Regions from separate parts of the Enterococcus rotai genome, predicted to be linked through region 2. Evidence: a T-box and tRNA genes for the amino acid it is inferred to sense, from the RefSeq annotation. Region 2 holds a T-box; the other holds one or more tRNA genes.
The links. The T-box of region 2 lies ahead of serS (serine--tRNA ligase). A T-box ahead of a tRNA ligase gene usually reads a tRNA of that ligase, here a tRNA-Ser.

Region 1: it has a tRNA-Ser gene. The T-box ahead of serS (serine--tRNA ligase) is inferred to sense a tRNA for this amino acid. The anticodon was not compared.

The regions. Positions count from the first base shown of each region.
Region 1 covers NZ_CP013655.1:289,532-300,249, forward strand. The annotation lists gene fabK (enoyl-[acyl-carrier-protein] reductase FabK) at 1-134, opposite strand, end outside; gene ATZ35_RS01355 (acyl carrier protein) at 319-543, opposite strand; gene ATZ35_RS01360 (beta-ketoacyl-ACP synthase III) at 594-1,553, opposite strand; gene fabT (fatty acid biosynthesis transcriptional regulator FabT) at 1,569-2,009, opposite strand; gene ATZ35_RS01370 (YkuJ family protein) at 2,475-2,705, opposite strand; gene ATZ35_RS01375 (NAD(P)-dependent oxidoreductase) at 2,806-3,696, opposite strand; gene ATZ35_RS01380 (glycosyltransferase family 4 protein) at 3,774-4,997, opposite strand; gene ATZ35_RS01385 (LTA glycolipid anchor biosynthesis glycosyltransferase, IagA/BgsA family) at 5,019-6,065, opposite strand; tRNA gene ATZ35_RS01390 (tRNA-Ser) at 6,357-6,424, opposite strand; gene ATZ35_RS01395 (GNAT family N-acetyltransferase) at 6,624-7,142, opposite strand; gene ATZ35_RS01400 (hypothetical protein) at 7,268-7,639, opposite strand; gene ATZ35_RS01405 (CvfD/Ygs/GSP13 family RNA-binding post-transcriptional regulator) at 7,704-8,072, opposite strand; gene ATZ35_RS01410 (MalY/PatB family protein) at 8,269-9,435, shown strand; gene ATZ35_RS01415 (peptidylprolyl isomerase) at 9,504-10,091, opposite strand; gene ATZ35_RS01420 (NAD(P)/FAD-dependent oxidoreductase) at 10,318-10,718, shown strand, end outside.
Region 2 covers NZ_CP013655.1:1,203,181-1,213,898, forward strand. The annotation lists gene ATZ35_RS05605 (polysaccharide deacetylase family protein) at 1-496, opposite strand, end outside; gene serS (serine--tRNA ligase) at 638-1,909, opposite strand; T-box leader at 2,112-2,323, opposite strand; gene ATZ35_RS05615 (ATP-binding protein) at 2,501-4,288, shown strand; gene ATZ35_RS05620 (response regulator transcription factor) at 4,285-4,890, shown strand; gene ATZ35_RS05625 (AvrD family protein) at 4,986-5,933, shown strand; gene ATZ35_RS05630 (AAA family ATPase) at 5,926-6,702, shown strand; gene ATZ35_RS05635 (ABC transporter ATP-binding protein) at 6,832-7,527, shown strand; gene ATZ35_RS05640 (ABC transporter permease) at 7,527-9,803, shown strand; gene croS (sensor histidine kinase CroS) at 9,864-10,718, opposite strand, start outside.

The DNA.
Region 1 (10,718 bases), 910 kb from region 2:
TTACCACCTGCAATAATTCCAAGCCCACCAGCCTCAGAAACGGCTCCAGCTAGAGAAGCATCTGCAATCCAAGCCATTCCTCCTTGGAAAATTGGGTATTGGATTCCAATTAGCTCACATATCTTTGACTGCATATAGTACATCCTTTAATTTTATAGAATAATTAATCAAAAAAGAGCTGGAACAAAACTCTATAAGTTTAGTACCAGCCTTTGAATTCCAACGAGCGGTGTGAATAATGCAAGGTCTTTAGCAATTGTTGAGAATCGCACCGAGCCTTGCTCATCCAACTTCTATTTTACCTGATCGCTTTAAATATTATGCTTTTTGTTTTTCTACGTATGTTACTAAATCTTGAACAGTAGTAATACCATCTTCTGATTCGATCTTTATATCAAAAGCATCTTCGATTTCATTGATGATTTGGAATAAATCCAAGCTATCAGCGTCTAATTCTTCTTGAATGTTTGTTGTTAATTTTACTTCCTCAGGTTCTTTACCTAATTCTTCTACAATAATTGCTTGAATTTTTTCGAATACCATGTGTATATTCCTCCAATAATTTTCTTTTTTTAATTTATATAGTTACAGTTTTACAGCGTCATGAGGATTGAACCCCAAGTTAATCCACCGCCATAGCCTGTTAACACAATTTTTTGTTTGGAGCCTAATTGAAGCACTCCACTCTCAACTGATTCATCTAGTAACAAAGGGATACTTGCAGCTGAGGTATTACCATTATGTTCCATATTAGTGAGAAACTTTTCTCTTGGAACATTGAGTTTTTTTGATATCTTTTCGATGATTCGTTTATTCGCTTGATGTAATAATAAATAATCTACATCATCTTCCACGATCTCTCGAATATTATTCGTCACATCATTTAGCGAAAAATCATAGATATCCCTACCTGCCATTTGTAAATAGCCAGAGCTTTCAGCAGTTCCTGTATAAAAGGGACTCTGATTTTCTATATAACCAGAAGTTAGTGACTTTCCTCTTTGACCATCAGACTGTAGCTTTTCACTGATAAAATGCTCTTCGTCGCTTGCTTCTAATAAAACACCGGCCGCGCCATCACCAAATAATACAGCTGTACTGCGGTCATTCCAATCAAGAACTTTAGAAAGTGTTTCACCACCAATGATCATTCCTAATTTTTTACCTGTTCGAATCAATTTTTCACCCATACTTAATGCATAGACAAATCCACTGCAGGCTGCACTGATATCAAAAGCAAATGCATTTGTCGCTGAAATTTTGCCTTGAACAAGACAAGCAACAGAAGGTGTTCCGTAATCTGGTGTCATGGTTGCTACTAGGATGAAATCAAGATCTTGTGCTTTTATTCCGGATTTTTCTAGTAACTTTCCAGCTACTTTAATGCATAAATCAGAAGTATTTTCATTGATGACAATATTTCTTGATCGTATACCAGTCCGACTTGAGATCCATTCATCAGATGTATCCATCATCGTCGAAAGCTGATGATTTGATACGGCATTTTCAGGAACATATCGGCTCGTACAAGTTATTTTTGCATGTTGGTTCATCTTGGTCCTCACTTTTTATTTATATTCCTTTAAGAAATCATGAAGATTCTTCAATGCTTTTAATAAAGCTTTTTCTTCTGCTTTATCCATTTCGTTTAAAATTCTCTTGACCATTTCTCTATGGAAGTGCTGATGAACACGAAAAAGTAATTTTCCTTTTTTGGTCAAACCTAACTTGACTACCCGACGATCATCTTCGCTTCTTATACGTTCAACATATCCCTTTTTCACGAGATTATTGATTGCAACTGTCAAAGTTCCTACAGTGATCGACAATTCTTTGGCAACTTCAGAAGAAGTTTTTTTCTTATACATCCCAATTGCTTCAATCGTGTGCATTTCAGTAATGGATAAGTCCTTAAATTGTGATTTTTTCAGCTCGGATTCTTCGATCGTCAAAATGTCATTAAAGACGCTGACAAGATAATCATTGACTGTTTCTAAATTAGGTTCCATTTGTGTACACCATCCATATACTTTGATTATCAAATCATTTGATGTTCAAACTATATCGCAAATAAAAAAATATTGCAAGTAAAATAGTAGATTTTTAATTTTTCTTAATCAAGAAATCAATTTTATCCACCCATTTTTATTAAAAAATGTATTCTTCAATTTAGTTCACATTGATATTTGACACTTTTTCATATGATTTATCATCATTTATTTTTAATTCGATCGTCAAACTATTTTTGATCATTAAATAAACAAACACATTTATTTGATTTAAACATTCTTATTCTAGTAACTCACAGTAGCTTATCTGCAGTTTTTGACATTATTTCTTTGTGAATTCTACGAAAATTAGATTGTTCTTCCCTGTCAAATAGTTGTAAAAAAATCCTGTGGCGTACAAAAATGTACGCCACAGGATTTTTGATTATTTTATTGATTTTGTTAAATTCAGACTGAACTTTTTAATTATTGAATTAAATCATAAATTTCCATCGCAACAATATCAATATTATCAAATTGATAACTTTGTTGTGAATCAGTTTCTGTTAACTCAAATGTTTCAGTTGATTTATCATAGTTTACGATGCATTTTTCTGCACCTTCACGTTCAAAACGACGAACTTGAATTTCGTTGTCTGTTGCTTCAGTCATCGCTTCAAGTCGCTTGATAATCGCCACAAGTTGTGAATGTTTCATAAATGGGCCTCCCTTTAAAAACTAGTTCTGTATCATTGTATCAAAACATTGTCATTCTTGCATGATTTTTCGTCATTTTTTTTAATTTTTTTGCTGTTCTTTAATTTTTGACGTTTGGTTGTTTTCCATCTGTCCACCAAAGTTTGATCAACGCTTGTGTCCCATCATCCTCAAAGCCTTTAGCAGCAAGCTTTTCGTATAGTTCTGCTGCTAGTTTAGTAGCGGGTAAAGTAAGGCCCATTTTCTCAGCTTCATCTAAGGCAATTTTTAAATCTTTGATAAAATGCTTTACAAAAAAACCAGGAGAATAGTTTTCTTTTAAAATTCTCGGACTATAGTTGCTTAATGACCAGTTTGCTGCGCTACCTCCAGATAGTGTCTCAATCACTTTATTTAAATCCAACCCCGATTTATCCGCATAAACGAGCATTTCCGTCATACCTGTCATTGTGCCTGCAATCATGATCTGATTCGCCATTTTAGTATGTTGCCCCTTACCAGACGAGCCGTGAAGTGTAACAGTTGTCCCAAAAGTTTTAAAAATTGGTAATACTTGATCATAAATTGTTTGATCACCACCAACCATGATCGTTAAGGTCCCATTTTTAGCGCCCAGATCCCCTCCAGAAACTGGAGCATCTAATGCTGCACCTCCAAGTTGATTCGCTTTTATAGCAATTTTTTGTGCTAATGTTGGGGTACTAGTAGTTAAATCAACAATTATCTTACCAGTAATCTTTGTTGAAAAAATCCCATTCTCTTCAAAATAGATTGACTCAACATCTTTAGGAAACCCGACCATCGTAAATATAATATCACTACTCGCAGTAATTTCAGCAGGAGAATCTTGCCAAATCGCTCCCTCTTTTACTAATTCAGCAGTCTTGCTTTTCGTCCTATTGTATACATTTACATTTAAACCTTGTTTCATCATGTTTCTGACGATTGCCTCACCCATGACACCAGTTCCAATAAATCCTATTTGTGGCATACCTATGTCCCTCCTAATCGTTTTTATAAAGAAAAACTTCTCTTCTTAGTATAAACCAAGAGGAGAAGTTTTGATATTTATTTTCTTAATGACGTAAATTTCACTTTAATTCGTTCAATAGATGCAGCGGCCTCTTTTTCTATATTTCGCTGTTCATAATAGTTGATCATATCTTCATAGAATTCAAGCATCACATTGCCAAATCGAGTTGCAGATATTTCATACAGCTTATCCTGTAAAATGGCTTCATCTGGTTTAATTCCAGCTTCAACATATTCAATAAATGTCTGTGCAAAATCCGCATCTGTTTTAAACGTTCGTCCCAAGCTCTCATGATCAAATAAATGATTTAAATAAGCATTTCCTTCAACTACACATGGAACACCAGAAGCCATCGCTTCAGTGTATGTCAATCCTTGCGTCTCAGAAGTTGAAGCACTGACGAAATAATCAGCAGCTTTGTAATAGATAGCAACCTGATCGTTAGGAACTTCGCCAATAAATTGGATTTTATCCCCAATACCTAGCTCTTCGCCTAGACAACGAAGTTTTTCGACATATGGACCATCGCCCACAATGACAAAACGTGCATTGGGGAAACGTTCAAAAATAGTTGGCAAGCCACAAACAACAGCTTGAATATTTTTCTCGTAAGAAATCCGACTTAAAGATAGTAACATGATATTATCCTCATTTAGGCCTAGTTCTTCACGAAGTTCTTGCTTCATTTGTGCTGTAATATCTGGTCTTTCAAATTTTTTAATATCAATTCCCGTTGGAATAATTCTCATTGGAGATGTTACACCATATTCTTTTAATTTATCGATCACTCGTTCACTTGGACAAACCACACCAGTAGTATGATTCGCAAAGAAGCGAGAAAAATATTTCACGTGTGTTGGACGTACTACTTTCCCTTTAGCAATATAATGTAGATAGTCTTCATACATTGTATGATATGTATGGATAACAGGTATTTTAAGTTTTTTTCCTACCATCTTACCTAGTAGACCAGCTCCAAATTCCGTATGAGTGTGGATCAAATCCAATTCTAGCTCTTTTGCTATTAAATAAGCATACCACATACCGCGTACAACAATTCGTCGATCTTTAAATGATACAAATGGAACGCTAGGCATTCGGATAACATCTTCTTCAAACTCTTTAGCATTTGGATCCGTCGTTGTAAAAATGTAAACTTCATGACCTTTTTGTTCCAATTCCTCTTTAAGTGTCTTGATCGATGTTGCAACCCCACTAACTTGAGGAAAATATGTATCTGTAAAGAAACCAAATTTCACTTTTTTTCACCTCCACTAATTCTAATTTTTCTGATGTATTTGTTCTTTATTTTGAATACTTTCATTTTTTAGTACTTTTTCATAAACATCTTTTAGCTCATGTCCAATGTGCTCAATGCTTTTCTCTTTTGCCACTTTATAGCCTGCTAGGCTTGTATCTGGTATCTTCTTTTCAACAAGCTCTTCAATCAAACGAGTAAATTCCTTATTATTTTTTCCCATGTAGCAATTCTCTTTATCTACGAGCCATCCTTGGTACACTGGAATATCTCTGACTAAAACTTGTTGTTTACTAGCTAAAGCTTCTAATATCACAATTCCTTCTGTTTCTTCATAGGAAGGAAAGAAAAACAAATCAGCAGCTGAGTATGCACCCTCAATAATATCTCCTTTAATATAACCTGGAAACTCAACATTTTCAGGATGCTCATCTTTTACTATTGTCCGGATCGCCTTAGGAATCGAATACATCGGTGTATGTCCAAACCAGATAAAACGATATTCAGGAAACTTTTCAGCTAATTCGACAAAATCAATAATTCCTTTTCGTTCAAAATATAAACCAACACAAATAATTACTTTTTGTTCTGGCTTGATATTAAAATACTCTCGAAACTTTTCTTCTTTATCTACAGAATGTTTAAATCTATCTAAGTCAATACCATTTGAAATAGAAACAATTGGTACAGTTATTCCGTATCCTTCTAATAAATCTTTCGAATATGGCGTAGGTGTAATCAAATAGTCTGCTTTTGAGTATAGACTTACCAGATATTTTTTTACTAGAGGAGAAATCTGATTGGATCCAATAAATGAGTTTCTAAAATCTTCCTCTGTTGAGTGGGCATGATAAATAACTTTTTTACCCATTTTTTTTGCTTTATTTACCATATTGTGACTGTTGATCCCATAGGTATTAATATGTAAAATATCATAATCAGTGCAATCTGAATCAAGTGTATACTCTATCCCCACTTCAGAGAGAGCTCGCTTCTGATGGTCTAACGCTCGTCCTATTCCAGACTTCGCTAATATTTTTTCACCTTCAAAATATAATAAAACCTTCACGTTGCCCCTCCTAACATCTTTAAACCATTATAACACAGGTTAAAGAGACCTCACTCAAACTAAAGTCCTAGTTCCATCAGCTTACAAGTATTATATCAAAAAACTGCATCAGAAAGCCATTATTCCACAAAATAGATGCTTCACATGACAAAACTGTTAGATGAAGATAATCAATTTTACTAGTTATTATCATTATTTCATCTTTTGATGTTTCTATCAAATAATAAAGTTTATTTTACTAATAAAAAATAAAAAAGAACGAAAACCTATTCAGTTTTCGTTCTTTTACTCCGGCAGTAGGACTCGAACCTACGACATCATGATTAACAGTCATGCGCTACTACCAACCTTAAGCCGTTATATTATCTTCATCGTTTGGCGTGTTACTTCGGTGCCTTGCGACAAGATATAATATAACAAGTTTTTCTTTATTGGTCAACCTTTTTTTTAAAGAAATATAAAAGATTTTTTTTCATTTCTTACTGTCATTCGCTATATTTTCGGCTTTAGAATAAAAAGACTATTAAATGTAGTCATTACTACTAAAATACTTCCTAATTACGATTGATTTGTTAATTCAAACAGAAATAGTTCGAATAGATTTCCATTTGAATCACTTGAACTTCCACTATTTGTAAAGCCATTTTTCTCATAAAACTGTTTTAGCTTTTGATTACTAGCTAAACAATCCAAGCGCAACTCTGATACTTCACCACTGAATTCCAGTTTTAATGCGCTAAGTAACTCTGTCCCATAAGATTTTCCTCTATATGCTGGACGAATGATCACACGATGTAAGTAACAAGCTTCCTTATTAAATCCAACAGTTTTCCACAGTAGTCTATCCCACTCTGTAGGATTTTTCCATGCAGCAACCATTCCAACTAAGTGATTCTTACTATTATAGAAGAAAAAAACTTCTCCTCTTGCTACTGCATCTGCTAATCCATGCTTATCTTCCCCTTGTAGAACGTCTGACCACTGATTACTTCTGATCGATTTAAGCCATTCAGCACTTTCTTTCAATAAAAGCATTGCAGTTTCAGTCTCTTCAATCGTTGCTTTTCTTAATTCCATAGTCGTACTCTCCTAATTAATAGTAAAAAAACAGAACAAAACTATAATTTCGTTTTGTTCCGTAACATTTGAATAAAAGGTAATTAGCAGTATACCCCTCTTATTTTTATGTATTTGCTTTCGTTTTAAAACATTGGTACTCCCTGAATATCATAAGAAGCTAATAAATTTTTTAATTCAGATGGTTTTTCCCACACGTATCTATTATCAATAGTAGGAACTACAAGATCTTCATTCATTTCAAATACAAATAAAGGCATATTTTCAGCATCTGTATGTGCATTTGTCAACTCGACCAAATTAATTGAAGTAACATCTAGTTGAACTTCTTCTTTGAAAACTTGCAACATACTCGCTAATCCTGTCATATCTTCAGAAACTTTTGTTGTAACAAACGCCATTGACTCACCCACTGGATGAACAAGAAACTTTTTCGAACCATCATTTAGGTTCAGCATAATAGTACCAGCGACTTTTTTGTTAGACAAAACATCCACCTCAATTAATTTTTGTTTTCAGAAACTAGGAAAATTGTACCATATTTTCTGAAAAAAAACAGAATTATTTCTCAAGCAAAGCATCCATTGCCTCATCAGTCCAGATAGGAAGCTCTTTCTCTAACGTTTCAAAGCCAATTTTTTTATTTTTATTGGTAAAATATTTTTTGCGGCGATGATTTGGCTGTTGTATTTGCTCTTCCAATGTTCTTAATGATAAACTAATTTTTTTTGAATATTCATCGATATCAATAACTTGAACTTGAACTTTTTGTCCAACTGTTAATAAACTATGAATATTTTTAGTATAGCCTGCTTGCACTTCTGAGACATGGATCAGCCCTTGAACTGTATCACTTAATGAAACAAAAGCCCCATAAGGTTGTAACCCTGTAATCGTCCCATCAAGAACCATTCCTATTTTGTATTCCATATTCATATCCTCTTTTCATTGTTCCCATCAAAATGTTGTACGCATCTAAAATGATATCATGTTCCAAGCAAAAGTGCATGAATTTATTTCTACTATTACATTATTGATTCTTTTTGTTCATATTTTATTGAAAGTCCATTATACTATAGTTAGGTTTTAATAAATGAACATGTTTTCAATAGAAAGGATGAATTGAATGGTAGAATTTGATACAGTTTATGATCGTCGTAATACAAATTGTTCTAAGTGGGACTCCATTAAAGAGACTTATGGAGAAGATGACTTGCTGCCTTTATGGATTGCCGATATGGATTTCAAAGCGAATCCACCTGTGCTAAAAGCATTGAAAGACACGGCCGAACAAGGGATTTTAGGTTACTCTCCTGCTCCTGATTCTTTATATGATGCCATTCAACATTGGCAAAAGCGTCACCATGATTATTCTGTTAGTAAAGAAGCAATTCTTTTCAACAGCGGTGTTGTTCCAAGTCTTTCTTTAGCTATTCAAGCTTATACTAAACCTGGTGATGCCATCTTGATTCACGATCCTGTGTATCCTCCATTTGCTAAAGTCGTTGAACAAAATGACCGTAAGCTGGTTCGTAGTCAGTTACTAACAGAACAAGGGCACTTTGTCATGGATCTTACAGAAATGGAAAAGCAAATCGTGGCTGAAAATATTCGCCTTTTTATTCTTTGTAACCCTCATAATCCAGGTGGACGCGTCTGGACTAAAAGTGAGCTGGAAGCTTTTGGTAAACTATGTGCCAAATATGATGTGCTTGTTATCAGCGATGAGATCCATCAAGACTTGATTTTTGCGCCACACGTGTTTACAACATTTTCAAATGTTCATCCGACATTTAAAGATTTCTCCATTACCTTAACTGCTGCAACAAAAACGTTTAATTTAGCTGGTATTAAAAACTCAATGATTTTTATTGAAAATCCTGATCTTCGAAAAAAATTCGTTGCCGCCCAAGAACGAAATTTCCAAAACGAGATTAATATTTTCGGTTATGTTGGGACAGAAGCTGCTTATCAAAATGGTGATCGTTGGTTATCAGAGTTGCTAGTTTATCTAAAAGAAAATATCGAAACTGTGAACGACTTTTTACAGGCAGAGCTTCCTACAGTCAAAATGATGCGCCCAGAAGGCACTTACTTAATATGGCTAGATTTTTCTGCCTACGGTTTGACTGATGCACAGCTGCAAAAACAACTGATTCATATCGGAAAAGTTGTGTTGAATCCAGGTATTTCTTTCGGTCCAAAAGGCACTCAACATATGCGTTTAAACGTTGCTTGTCCTAAGGAAACACTTTTTGAAGGTTTACGTAGAATCAAAGCTTCTTTTGAATAACGTAAAAAAGCCCAAGCCAAGACTAAGAGTTAGTTTTGGCTTGGGTTTTAGTTTTGACTGTTAAATGCTTACTCGCTGATTTCTACTTTATCAATAACGACATCGAATGTTGGACGATCTTGAGAGTCTCTTTGTACTCCGCCGATTTCATCGACAACATCCATGCCTTCAACAACATGGCCGAAAACAGTATGACGGAAATCTAACCAAGGTGTTCCACCTTTTTTATATGCTTCAATCACTTCTGTAGGGAAGCCAGCACCTTCTAATTGACCAAACATGTTAGCAGGTACATTTTGGTTGTTTACGATAAAAAATTGGCTGCCATTTGTATTTGGTCCAGCATTGGCCATTGATAGTGCACCACGTAAATTGAAGACATCTTTAGAAAACTCATCTTCAAATTTTTCACCATAAATACTTTCGCCGCCCATACCTGTTCCAGTAGGATCACCGCCTTGAATCATGAAATCAGGGATAACACGGTGGAAAATCACCCCATCATAGTACCCTTTTTTCGCAAGTTGAACAAAGTTTTCAACTGTTTTTGGTGCGTGCTCTGGGAAAAGTTGCACAGTAATATCTCCGCGGTTGGTTTTTATCACGGCTTTAGGGCCTTTAACATTTGCTAAATCTAATTGTGGAAATTCTGACATTGTTATTTCCTCCTCGTTAATTTTTACTTACTTATAATATCATAAACAACTTCACTTGAAAATTCCATTATCTTTGTTATTCTTTTAAGAGAACCTTTTATTCACAAACTTCTACTTGCTTTTTTCTGTTACAAGTGCTATTTTGTGAAAAACGATATACAACTATTTTTGGGTTCATTTTATATAAATGAGAGCTTTTTTATTATAGAAACGGGAGGAAATTCTGATGTCTGATTCAAAAAACATTTATGATCTAACCATCGTCGGCGCAGGTCCGGTTGGCCTTTTCGCCGCTTTTTATGCAGGAATTCGTAAAGCCAAAACCAAAATAATCGATAGTTTGCCCCAACTTGGCGGACAATTATCTACGCTTTACCCTGAAAAATATATTTATGATGTCCCTGGTTTTCCAGCAATCAAAGCCAGTGAGTTGATCAAAAATTTAGAAAAACAAATTGCTCCTTTTGCTCATGAGACTTGTTTAGAAGAAGAAGTGAGAAATCTGGTACAGGAAGATGGCTACTTACGCATCGAAACATCAAAAGGTATTCATTACTCCAAGGCTGTTATCTTCGCTATCGGAAATGGTTCATTTCAACCACGACGTTTAACGATTGATGGAGCAGC
Region 2 (10,718 bases):
AATCCCAAGTATACGTATCAACAACTGGTTGATAACCAATGACTTGATCATTGATCTTAAGCATCTTTATGTGACCGACAAGCTTGATGGCTGTTTTTTTTGAGCTGTCTTTTTCAGTAGCAGTCATCAAAGTTGCTAATTCAGTTTTTATTGCTTCTAATTGAGGGATAGAATCAGATGCAGCAGGTTCATAGGTTAGTGTTTGAATATTGCCCTCTGTTTTCTCTTGCTCGGTACTTTCAAGTTCCTCCTGCTTTTGAGAATCTCGAATTTTTGTTAGCAGTGCCGCTTCTTTTTGCTCAAAATCACTATTATCTTCTAGCTCACTAGCTTCTTTTGGTTTATGTTGCATCGCATAGGTTGCGTAGACACCGCCACAAATTAAAATAATAGAAATAGTTAAAATAGATGCAAAAGCTAATTTTTTTGAAAAAACACGTTTCTTTTTTTCGCGGCGGCTGTTTCTGGTTCCTCGTGGGTGATTATTTCTCTCCATAACGTTTGATCCCTCTAATTTATAAATTTGATTATATACAGTAATCTAAATGTATCATGCCTATTTGGGACTTTCAACTGTCATTTTATGATGGAGATGATTCTTTTGATTTATTTAATTTTTTTTATTAATCTAAAAAAATTATTTAATCACTTTTAAATTACCCATATAAGGAACTAAAACTTCAGGAATCGTCACTGTTCCATCTTCATTTTGATAATTTTCTAAAATAGCTGCAACTGTTCGGCCAACTGCTAAACCTGAACCGTTTAACGTATGAGCATATTGAACTTTGTCATTTTCATCACGGTAGCGGATCATCGCACGACGTGCTTGGAAATCTTCACAGTTTGAGCAAGAGCTGATTTCCCGATAAGCGTTTTGAGCTGGGATCCAAACTTCTAAGTCATAGGTTTTTGCGGCAGAAAAGCCCATGTCTCCTGTAGCTAATGACATAACTCGGTAAGGAAGGTTTAGCTTTTGTAAAATATCTTCCGCATTTGCGGTCATTTTTTCTAATTCTTCATAAGAATGGTCTGCATCACTGAATTTCACCATTTCTACTTTATTGAATTGATGTAAACGAATCAATCCTCGTGTATCGCGACCAGCACTGCCTGCTTCAGAACGGAAAGATGGACTCAAGGCTGTAAAGTAGATTGGTAAATCTTTACCATCTAAAATTTCGTTATTATAATAGTTTGTCAGAGGAACTTCCGCAGTTGGAATCAACGTCATATCAGTGCCTTCTAATTGGAAAACATCTTCTTTGAATTTAGGAAATTGTCCAGTTCCAAACATAGAATTACTGTTTACGATATAAGGAGTCATCATTTCTGTATACCCATGATCATAAACATGCATATCCAACATAAAATTATATAATGCTCGTTCAAGTCTAGCACCTAATCCTTTATAATAAACAAAACGACTACCAGATACTTTTGCGCCACGCTCGAAATCAAGAATATCTAAATTTTCGGCTACATCCCAATGAGGTCTTGGTTCAAATGCGAAATTTCTTGGCTCGCTCCAACGACGAACTTCAACGTTATCTTCTTCGTCAGCGCCGACAGGTACTGAATCATGAGGAAGGTTAGGTAAAGTTGTAGAAATCTCTTGTAGTTTGGCATCTATTTCCTCAATTTCAGTATCCATCGCTTTGATGTTCCCGCCAACTTCTTTCATTTCAGCGATTTTGTCAGTAGCATCTTCTTTATTCCGTTTTAATTGTGCGATCTCAGCCGAAACATCATTACGATATTTTTTCAGTTCTTCTGTTTTCACTAATAAGTTACGACGACTTTCATCCAAGCGTAAAAATTCTACTAATACTTCTTCTTTGACACCACGGGTTTTCAACTTTGCTTGTACTTCATCAAAATTTTGACGGATCATTTTTACATCTAACATATTTATTCCTCCTTATTTTAAAAGCGTAGCAGACTCGTTCAGCCTTGACAGAAAAATAGGGAAATATGAACGTGGCGTTTTTTGCCACAATCATATTTTATCTTTTTTCCAAAAGGCTAGTCTGCGAGGCTAGATAACATATAAAAGCGTGGCTAGATAATATTGCAGCAAAATAAAAAGCCACTCCATCCCCAGAAAAAATTCTTGGGACGAAATGACTTGAATTTCGCGGTACCACCCAAGTTCAGCATGATGCTGCCCTTGTAGTGCAGATAACGGCTGCCACCGGTTTGGCTTATTTCGTCAAACGCATAGAATAGAGACGGACTTCTTTATAGTTGAATATTTGCTTTCACCACCGCAAACTCTCTTTGATTCATTACTATAAATACTTTTTCTCTTTGCTTGTCACTAGGATACAAAACTTTTGTTGGGATGTCAACCTTGGTAAGTGATTAATGTAAATATAATTGAAAGTTCATTTTTTGTTATTTCTTAGAATATAATATCGATTCTTTAAAGAGTATGATAAAATAGTAATCAATTAGTGAAAAATCAATTAATAACCCTTAATAGCTTGGAGGATAGAGCTTGAATAAATCAAGAAGGAAAACATGGATTCAACTGAGTATTTTATTGTTAATAGTCTTTATAGCAATCAGCGCTTATTTTTTTTGGTTGGTGACATCTCAAAGTAACTATCTTGGCATTGGAGGTAGAAAAGAAGGGAATACGTGGGTTGTAACAAAACTACAGGCTGATGGTGCAGCTAATAGTAGTGGTGTAAAGATAAATGATGAACTAAAATTCATCAATAAACAATCAGTAAACGAGAATAGTCTATTGAATAATTGGCTGATTGTAGAACAAGCTAAAAGTGTGGTTGTTGCAAGAGACGGTGAGTTACATACAATATTGTTTTCTAAAAATAATCGAAATTTTAAAGTATTTTGCATTTTCTTCATTATTGGTTTGGTGTATCTTCTTTTTCTGATAGGACTTTCCAAAAAACAATTAGCCAATAATAGCTCTAAACGATTTTATCAATTTAGTGTGCTAGCTATTTTTACGTTGTTATCAGTTGTTCCTTCTAGTATGGGAAATTATTTGGGGCGGCTCATTATTATTTTGTTTATCTCAGCTTTTCCTTTTTATGTCTATACGTTTTTAGATAAATCTAAATCAACAAATATAGTCAGTAGTAAAATCGTACGATTTATTGGATTAGTCGGATTAGTGAATATTTCTCTGATGCTCATTGTATATTTTGTTCAATTACCTGTTGTTTTAACTGAATATTTATCCGTAGGCGTATTTTACTTGCTGGGTTTTATTCTGATTATTCTATCAATCAGTGATTTACAAAAAAGATTTTCTAGTAAGACGAGAAAAGAAGGAACACAAGTCAATTTATCCTTAATCAGTCTATTGAGTTTCGTCCCCTTATTTTTATTTTACATTTTACCTACTGGCTGGGTAGCACCGTTTTATTTAGTAGTTATTTTTACAATATTTCCAATTTTTGGTGTAATTCATCTGTTGATATTATCACGTTTTTTAAGATATAGGTATCGGATGAACCAAGCACTGTTATATTTTATTCTCGCTTTTATTTTATCTTTTACGATAATTCTAGTCTCCTTATTAGGTAGATATGTTCCTCTTGCTATCTTATTGTGCTATGTTTTTCTGTTGATTTCCTCTTTTTTCCCGTTGATTGGCGAACTGATTTTAACTGTGAAACGAAATAAAGAGTATAGTGATCCAGTTTCATTATTTGTCGCTGTTGAAGATGAAAGAGAAAGTATCTCTACTTACATTCATGACACGGTTATTCAAGATGTCATCTATTTAATGAAGATTGCTGAAGAAAAAGAGAGCAGTATCGCAAAAGAAGTGATTATTCAGGAATTAGACGAAGTAATATTTAACTTGAGAGAGCTATGTTCAGATATCTATCCATTGATGATTAAAGAAATGGGGTTGACCAATACGATTGTTTCTATGATTGAACAGACAATGAAGAAATATTCTGTGGGAATTACGCATAGTATAGATACAAAAGTAGAGCACTACCCAGTGAAAGTGAATAATTTTATTTTGCGTTCCTTGAAAGAGTTTATGAACAACAGTATTTTGCATGGAAAAGCAGATGAAATCGAATTGATTATCACGTGTAAGGATGAGTTTTGTGAATTTAAAGTATTAGATAATGGGAAATATGTTCAAAAGAAAGCTGATACTCACGCACATTTTGGATTGGAAGTAATTAAAGAAAAATTGATTTTGCTTGGTGGGGAACTATTGATTGAAACAAATGATCAAACGATTATTACGATGACCCTTCCTTACGATCATTTAAAAGGAGAAATGATATGAATATCAGAATGGCACTAATTGATGACCATCGACTTGTACTAGAAGGGCTGCGTAATAAATTAGAAACAGTTCCAGAATTTGATATAATTGGAGCCTACACAACAGTAGAAGAATTTTTGATTTGTATTAAGTACAAGAATATAGATGTCGTAGTGATGGATCTGATGTTAGATGGTGTTCATGGATTTGATTTGGTAAAGAAAATAAAAGGTATGGCTAATAGTGATGTGAAAGTCATTTTGATTTCAGGCTTTTATGAAGAAATGCTTCATAAAAGAGCATTAGAACTAGGTGTAAAAGCATTTCTTCGTAAAGAGACAAGCTATGAAGAACTTATTAGTACAGTAATCAATGTCTATAAAGGAAATCATGTAATCCCTGATTTTCTAGTTTCAATAGAAGAAAATCCGATTTTAAGTGAAATAGAAATAAAAATTATCAACCTAATTGTCAATGAATATACAAATGAAAAGATTTCAAAAGAACTTTATGTAAGTCGAAGAACAGTTGAGTCTCATGTAACTAATATATGTAGAAAACTTGGAGTAAACAGTCGAATTGGTGCAGTTAGAGAAGCAATTAAATTGAATTTAATCGATTAATGAGGAAACCCGCAAAAAAACATTCGGAAGATACGGATGTTTTCTTGCGGGTTTCCTTTTATGCTAAGTATATCAAATGGAAATGAGGGGAAAAAATGGTTGTTGACGAAATACTTGGTAAGTTTGAAACTAGATATTTTGGTTTGGGACACAAAAATACAGAATACAGTTTGCTAGATGGAGTAGAAGAGAACACCGCTAGTTCGGAAATTGTATTTGTCGCGAAGATCAATCAATCATGTGGTTGGTCAGAAAAAAATGGGGAAAGTTTGAAACCACATTTAAGTACGGTTGATGGATTGATATTGGCCGTTTTAGTCGCAGAGGATTATTTGTGTAGATACAATCCGGAGATTTGTCTGGAAAGTTTATATTTAGCTTCTTTTGAAATCAAGGCAGGAGTAGTACCTGTTGAAGATCTAAGGAGAATACCGATGATCTTGGAAAAAAGAATCATTCAAAAAGATAAACAGGAATTTACTGTTTTCATTTTAGGAATGAGAATTACACTTCAGTTGAAGAAGTGTAATAGTACAACTATACAAAATAAAAATAGCAAAGAACAAGTAGCACATTACATGAGTAACCATTTAAAAAACTTACGTCATGATATCCAAAATATTGAAATTTTTAATGGAAAAGAAATGATGTGTGAAGTAACTCGATCAATGCAAAGTGAGGTTATCTATTCTGGAATAGGGAGTAAGGTTGCTCAAGCGATGTCTTTGATTGAATGGTTGATTATTTTTTCTCAGATGAGTCAAGTTGTTGCATATAACTTTGACGATATTGAAAGGAAATATAGCGATACTTTCTGGATGCGATCGGCTAAGGCAGAAATGGATGAGCCTTATCAATATAATCCAGAAAAAGTGCTTGTTTCTGGTGGAATAAACAGAACTCAGGTTATTTCAATGAACAACGAGAGCTGGAGAACATTCAATATGGCTGGTGAAACAGCTGATAGTAAAGTTAGATTTTCAGGGAAATTAGCTCATAAGGTTCCTGAAAAAGTAAGTAGTGGGAGTGAAGAACGTGGATAAGAAGGAAATCAGGCTAGTAATTTCAGGAACGTATTCTACAGGAAAGACCACTACTACAACAGCATTATCTATAGCGACGGGAATTCCTCTGATTAATGCGTTATCTGCAAGAGAAATTTTAACTGATTTGTATCCCGGTCGTCGTTTTCAAGATATGAATGCTACAGAACTATTAGCACTTGGACTCAAACGAATGGAAGAAAGAATTAGAGAAGAAATGGCACTTTATCAAACTTCTGGAAGCTTTATTTCAGATGGATCTGTAATGAACGAATGGATATATGGAACAGTAAGGATGAAGGTTGGTATAAACCCTGGATCATCCTTTTCTCACAGAATGGCAAAAGCCGTACTAGGGTTGCCAGCTCGTGGTTTTTTCAAAAAATATTTGGATGCTTATGGACAAGTCGCCAATCAACATGCAAAACAGTGGTATACAGATACAGTTCACTTGCCAATAGAGTTCGAAATGGAGTCAGATGGACATCGCCTAGTTTCAGAAAAATATCGAATGTTATCAGATCAAGAATTAAAAAATGCATTCATCAGTATTGGTTTAGAACCTAAGCTTGTAATGGGGAGTCAAGTCGAACGTGTCAAGAAAATTGTTGAGTTGTATCATCTTCCCTTAGTAGTTCCTGTTGAAGAAGCTGTGAAGCTAGCAGAAACAAGAATTCAAAAAAATCGAGAAACTGTTGCTCAAAGGATTATTGAACAATATTCAGAACCTGGATTAAAAGAGAAATTTTTGATCATGACAAAATATTAGTTAGCTTTATGGGCTTGCATCTCAGAAGAAAGATAAAACCAGAATGTGCCAAAGAACGTCACAATCCTGTTTTCCTATTTTTCGTCAATGTAAAATGGCTCATTCAGTTTTAAAAATTAGGAGGATATAATGCTAGAATTTAAAAATATTAGTAAAGAGTATGAGGTAGGAGACCAAAAGGTAAAAGCGCTGGATGATGTAAGTTTTACAATTGAAAAGGGGAAATTCACTGTCATTTTAGGACCCTCTGGATCAGGGAAAAGTACGATGCTGAATTTATTAGGGGGAATGGATCGTGCTTCAAGAGGGGGCTTTTGTTTTGATGGACGAGATATAACGAAGCTAAATGACTTTGAATTGTCCGTTTACCGCAGAGATGTTGTAGGGTTCGTTTTTCAATTCTATAATCTTATACCTAGTTTAACTGCGTATGAAAATATTGCTATTGCAGCACAATTAACAGGAAATCAAGATAAGGCAGAAAATTATTTGAAAAGAGTAGGGTTAGAGCATAGAAAAAATAATTTTCCAACACAAATGTCTGGAGGTGAAATGCAGCGTGTGTCGATTGCTAGAGCTTTAGCAAAGTCGCCAGAATTATTGCTTTGTGATGAACCTACAGGGGCTCTAGATTCAGGCACAGGAATAAAAATCATGGAAATTCTAAGAGAAGCGGCTAATGATTCCAACACAGCGGTTGTTATGGTAACACATAATGCAGAATTCGCCAGTATCGCTCACAAAGTAATTCGTCTGCATGATGGCAATGTTGCGTCTATTGAAGAAAATCCTCATCCAATCGATGTACAGGAGGTTCAATTATAGTGAGTTTTCTAAATCTAAAATTAAGACGTGATATTTTTAAAAATTGGACTCAGTTTTTCTCGGTATTTTTAATGTCATTTTTAAGTGTTTTAGTATTTGTTGGATTGCAAGGAGCATGGGGCGGCTTAGAGAAAAGTTTGGATAATTTTACCACAACAGCTAATTTAGCAGATTCTTGGGTATATAGTACTGGTTTTACAAATGAAGATATTGAAAAAATTAGTGAACTTTCTGGAGTAGAGAAGGTCGTTGAAAAAACACAGATCAAAGTAACCGATATAAGAGATGATACTCGAGAAAAATATTTATCAGTGGATACATACTCTAGCGATAACTTATCAACACCTTTTCTAACAGAGGGACATGAATTACCTACGAAAGAGGAAGAAGGAATTTGGCTAAATAAGGAATATGCTACTGAAAATAGCATCGCAGTGGGAGATGCTATTCAATTAAAATACAGGGAGCATCAAGTCAAATTAAACGTAAAAGGGTTTATTCAATCTCCAGAAAAAATTTACTATACTGGTACACAAGAATTTATTGCCCCTAATTATTCGGACTATGGCTATGGAATTATTTCACAGAGAACCTTACAGCAGAACTTTCAGTACCGAGGTCCCTCTAATGTAATTGGAATGAGAAACGCTAAGAATGATATTCGTAAAAATATTGAAAGTATCTTAGGAGTAAAACAGATTGCTTATTATAATAGGGAAACATTAAATGAGGTAGCAAACGCTTTAGATCGAGTTGGACAAATTCGTAATTTATCGTATATGTTCTCATTTATCTTTATCTTACTTGCAATTTTAGCCATGTATACAACTATCAGAAGGCTAATTGAATCTCAAATAAAGGAAATTGCTGTATTGAAGGCATTGGGATTTTCCAATCTTAGTATAGGTGTTCATTATGCTAGTTATGGTTTTTTAATTGGAGGAGGAGGAGCTGTTCTTGGTGCATTAGTATCTCCATTACTGTCTTGGTTTGTTTTGAATACGCAAAAAGACATGTTTTCAATTCCTGAATGGACGATTTCGTATAACTATACTTCGTTGATTGTTATTTCGATTGTTGTCTTTACGTGTGTGTTATCAGCTTTCTTAGCTTCCAGAGAAGCAAGAATAGGGTTGCCAGTATTATTTCTTCGAGGAGGAAATACAAAAAATGTTCATTCTATTATTCTTGAAAAAATGCCCTTCTTATGGAATGCATTAAGTTTTGAAAATAGATGGGCTTTTAGAGATGCGGCTATTAATAGAGTCAGGATGTTAATGGGAATTATTGGTGTAGCTGGTGGAATGATGTTGCTTACAGCTGGCTTTGGTATGCCGGAATCGATCAATCATTTAGTAGATAAAGCATATAATCAAGATTTTACTTATGATAGAAGACTAGAAACGACAAACTTTGACGCGTTGAACGATGAATTTGACGGACAAAGTGTACAAATTTTACCAGCTAGATATACGCCAGATGACGGATACAATCGTTTGCTGATCATTATAAGCAAAGGCTCATTTGTAAATATGAGAACAAAAGATAATAAAACTGTATCGAATGACGGAATCTATTTGACTAATGGGTTTGCAGAAAGAGCTAACTTAAAAGTAGGAAATAAAGTTAAGGTACGATCTTCCTTAGATACGAATGATTATGAGTTTGAAGTCAAAGGGATTATTACTAGCGAAACGAACCAAGGCGCTTATATTATGCAAGAAACTTGGGAGAAAGCGGGTGGGAAATTTGCGCCACATACTTTATTAGTAGGAGCAAATCTAGCAGTATCAGAACTAAAAAATAATTCGAATGTAGAATCAGTGATTAACATAGTGGATCAAAAAGAAAACGCATATGAATTCGTTGAAAGCTTAAGTAGTATTTTCATGATGATCGTGGTATTTGCTATATTGTTGGTTGTAGTGGTTTTATATAATTTAGGAACACTGAATTTTGTTGAAAGAACAAGAGACTATGCGACATTAAGAGTACTTGGTTTTCATAAGAAAGAGCTAAGAAGAATTACAATGATCGAGAACCTATTTACAACAGTAATCGGTTGGCTCATTGGAATCCCATTAGGATTATGGTTTTTAGATCAGTATGTTAAAACTTTTTCAACAATACACTTAGAATATACTTCTTATATAGGCGTACTCAATTTGACATTCGCTTCACTTATCGTGTGGGGGTGTTCATTAACAACAACTTTCTTTGTTGGAAGAAGAATACAAAAGCTTGATATGGTGGAGTCATTAAAGGGTGTAGACTAAAAAAATAAGAGTTAGGAACAATACACACTCAGTGTAATTCCTAACTCTTATTCTTGTTAACTAATTTCTTTTCAAAGGCAAATGAATAATAAATGAGGTCCAACGATTATCAGATGTTGCATAGATATATCCTCCATGTAATGCAATAATGCTTTGTGCAATAGCTAGACCAAGACCTGTTCCACCTGTTTCTTGCGAACGTGATTCTTCTACCCGATAAAAACGATCAAATAATTGATCTAAAGATTTCTTAGGGATAGGTGGACCATCGTTTCTAACAGCAATTACAGCTTCAGTTCCAACTTTTTCTACATCAATGACGATATTTTTACCACCTTTTCCATATTTAAGCGCATTTGATAAGAGATTATTGAAAACACGCACTAACTTTTCAGTATCTCCATCCATTTTGATTGAAGCCGGATTGGCATTGACTTGAATAATCATGTCATTTTTGTCTGCTTCAAGCTCAAAATCAGCAGCAAGTTGCTCAATTAGTTGGGCCATGTCAAAATTGATTGAATTGATTGGGACAGATGGCTGACGAACTTTTGTATATTCAAAGAGATCGTCAACAAGTAGTTTCATCTGTTTTGCTTTTACATAAGCTGTATGTGTGTATTTCAGTAAATCCTCTTGATTATGAAATTGCCGATCTTCAATCAAACCTAAATAACCTATAATAGAAGTTAAAGGTGTTCTGATGTCATGACTGACATTTGTGATCAACTCATCTTTTGATTTTTCGATTTTTCGCTCATCTTCGATAGCCGCAACAGTACTATCAACTAAACCATTAATACTGGTAACAACTTTAGCCAAGTCACCGCTTAACTCGAAAGGAATGCGATGGTCGTAATTACCGTCTGCAATATAATGCAACTCACTGATGATGTGACGTAATTGCATTTGACG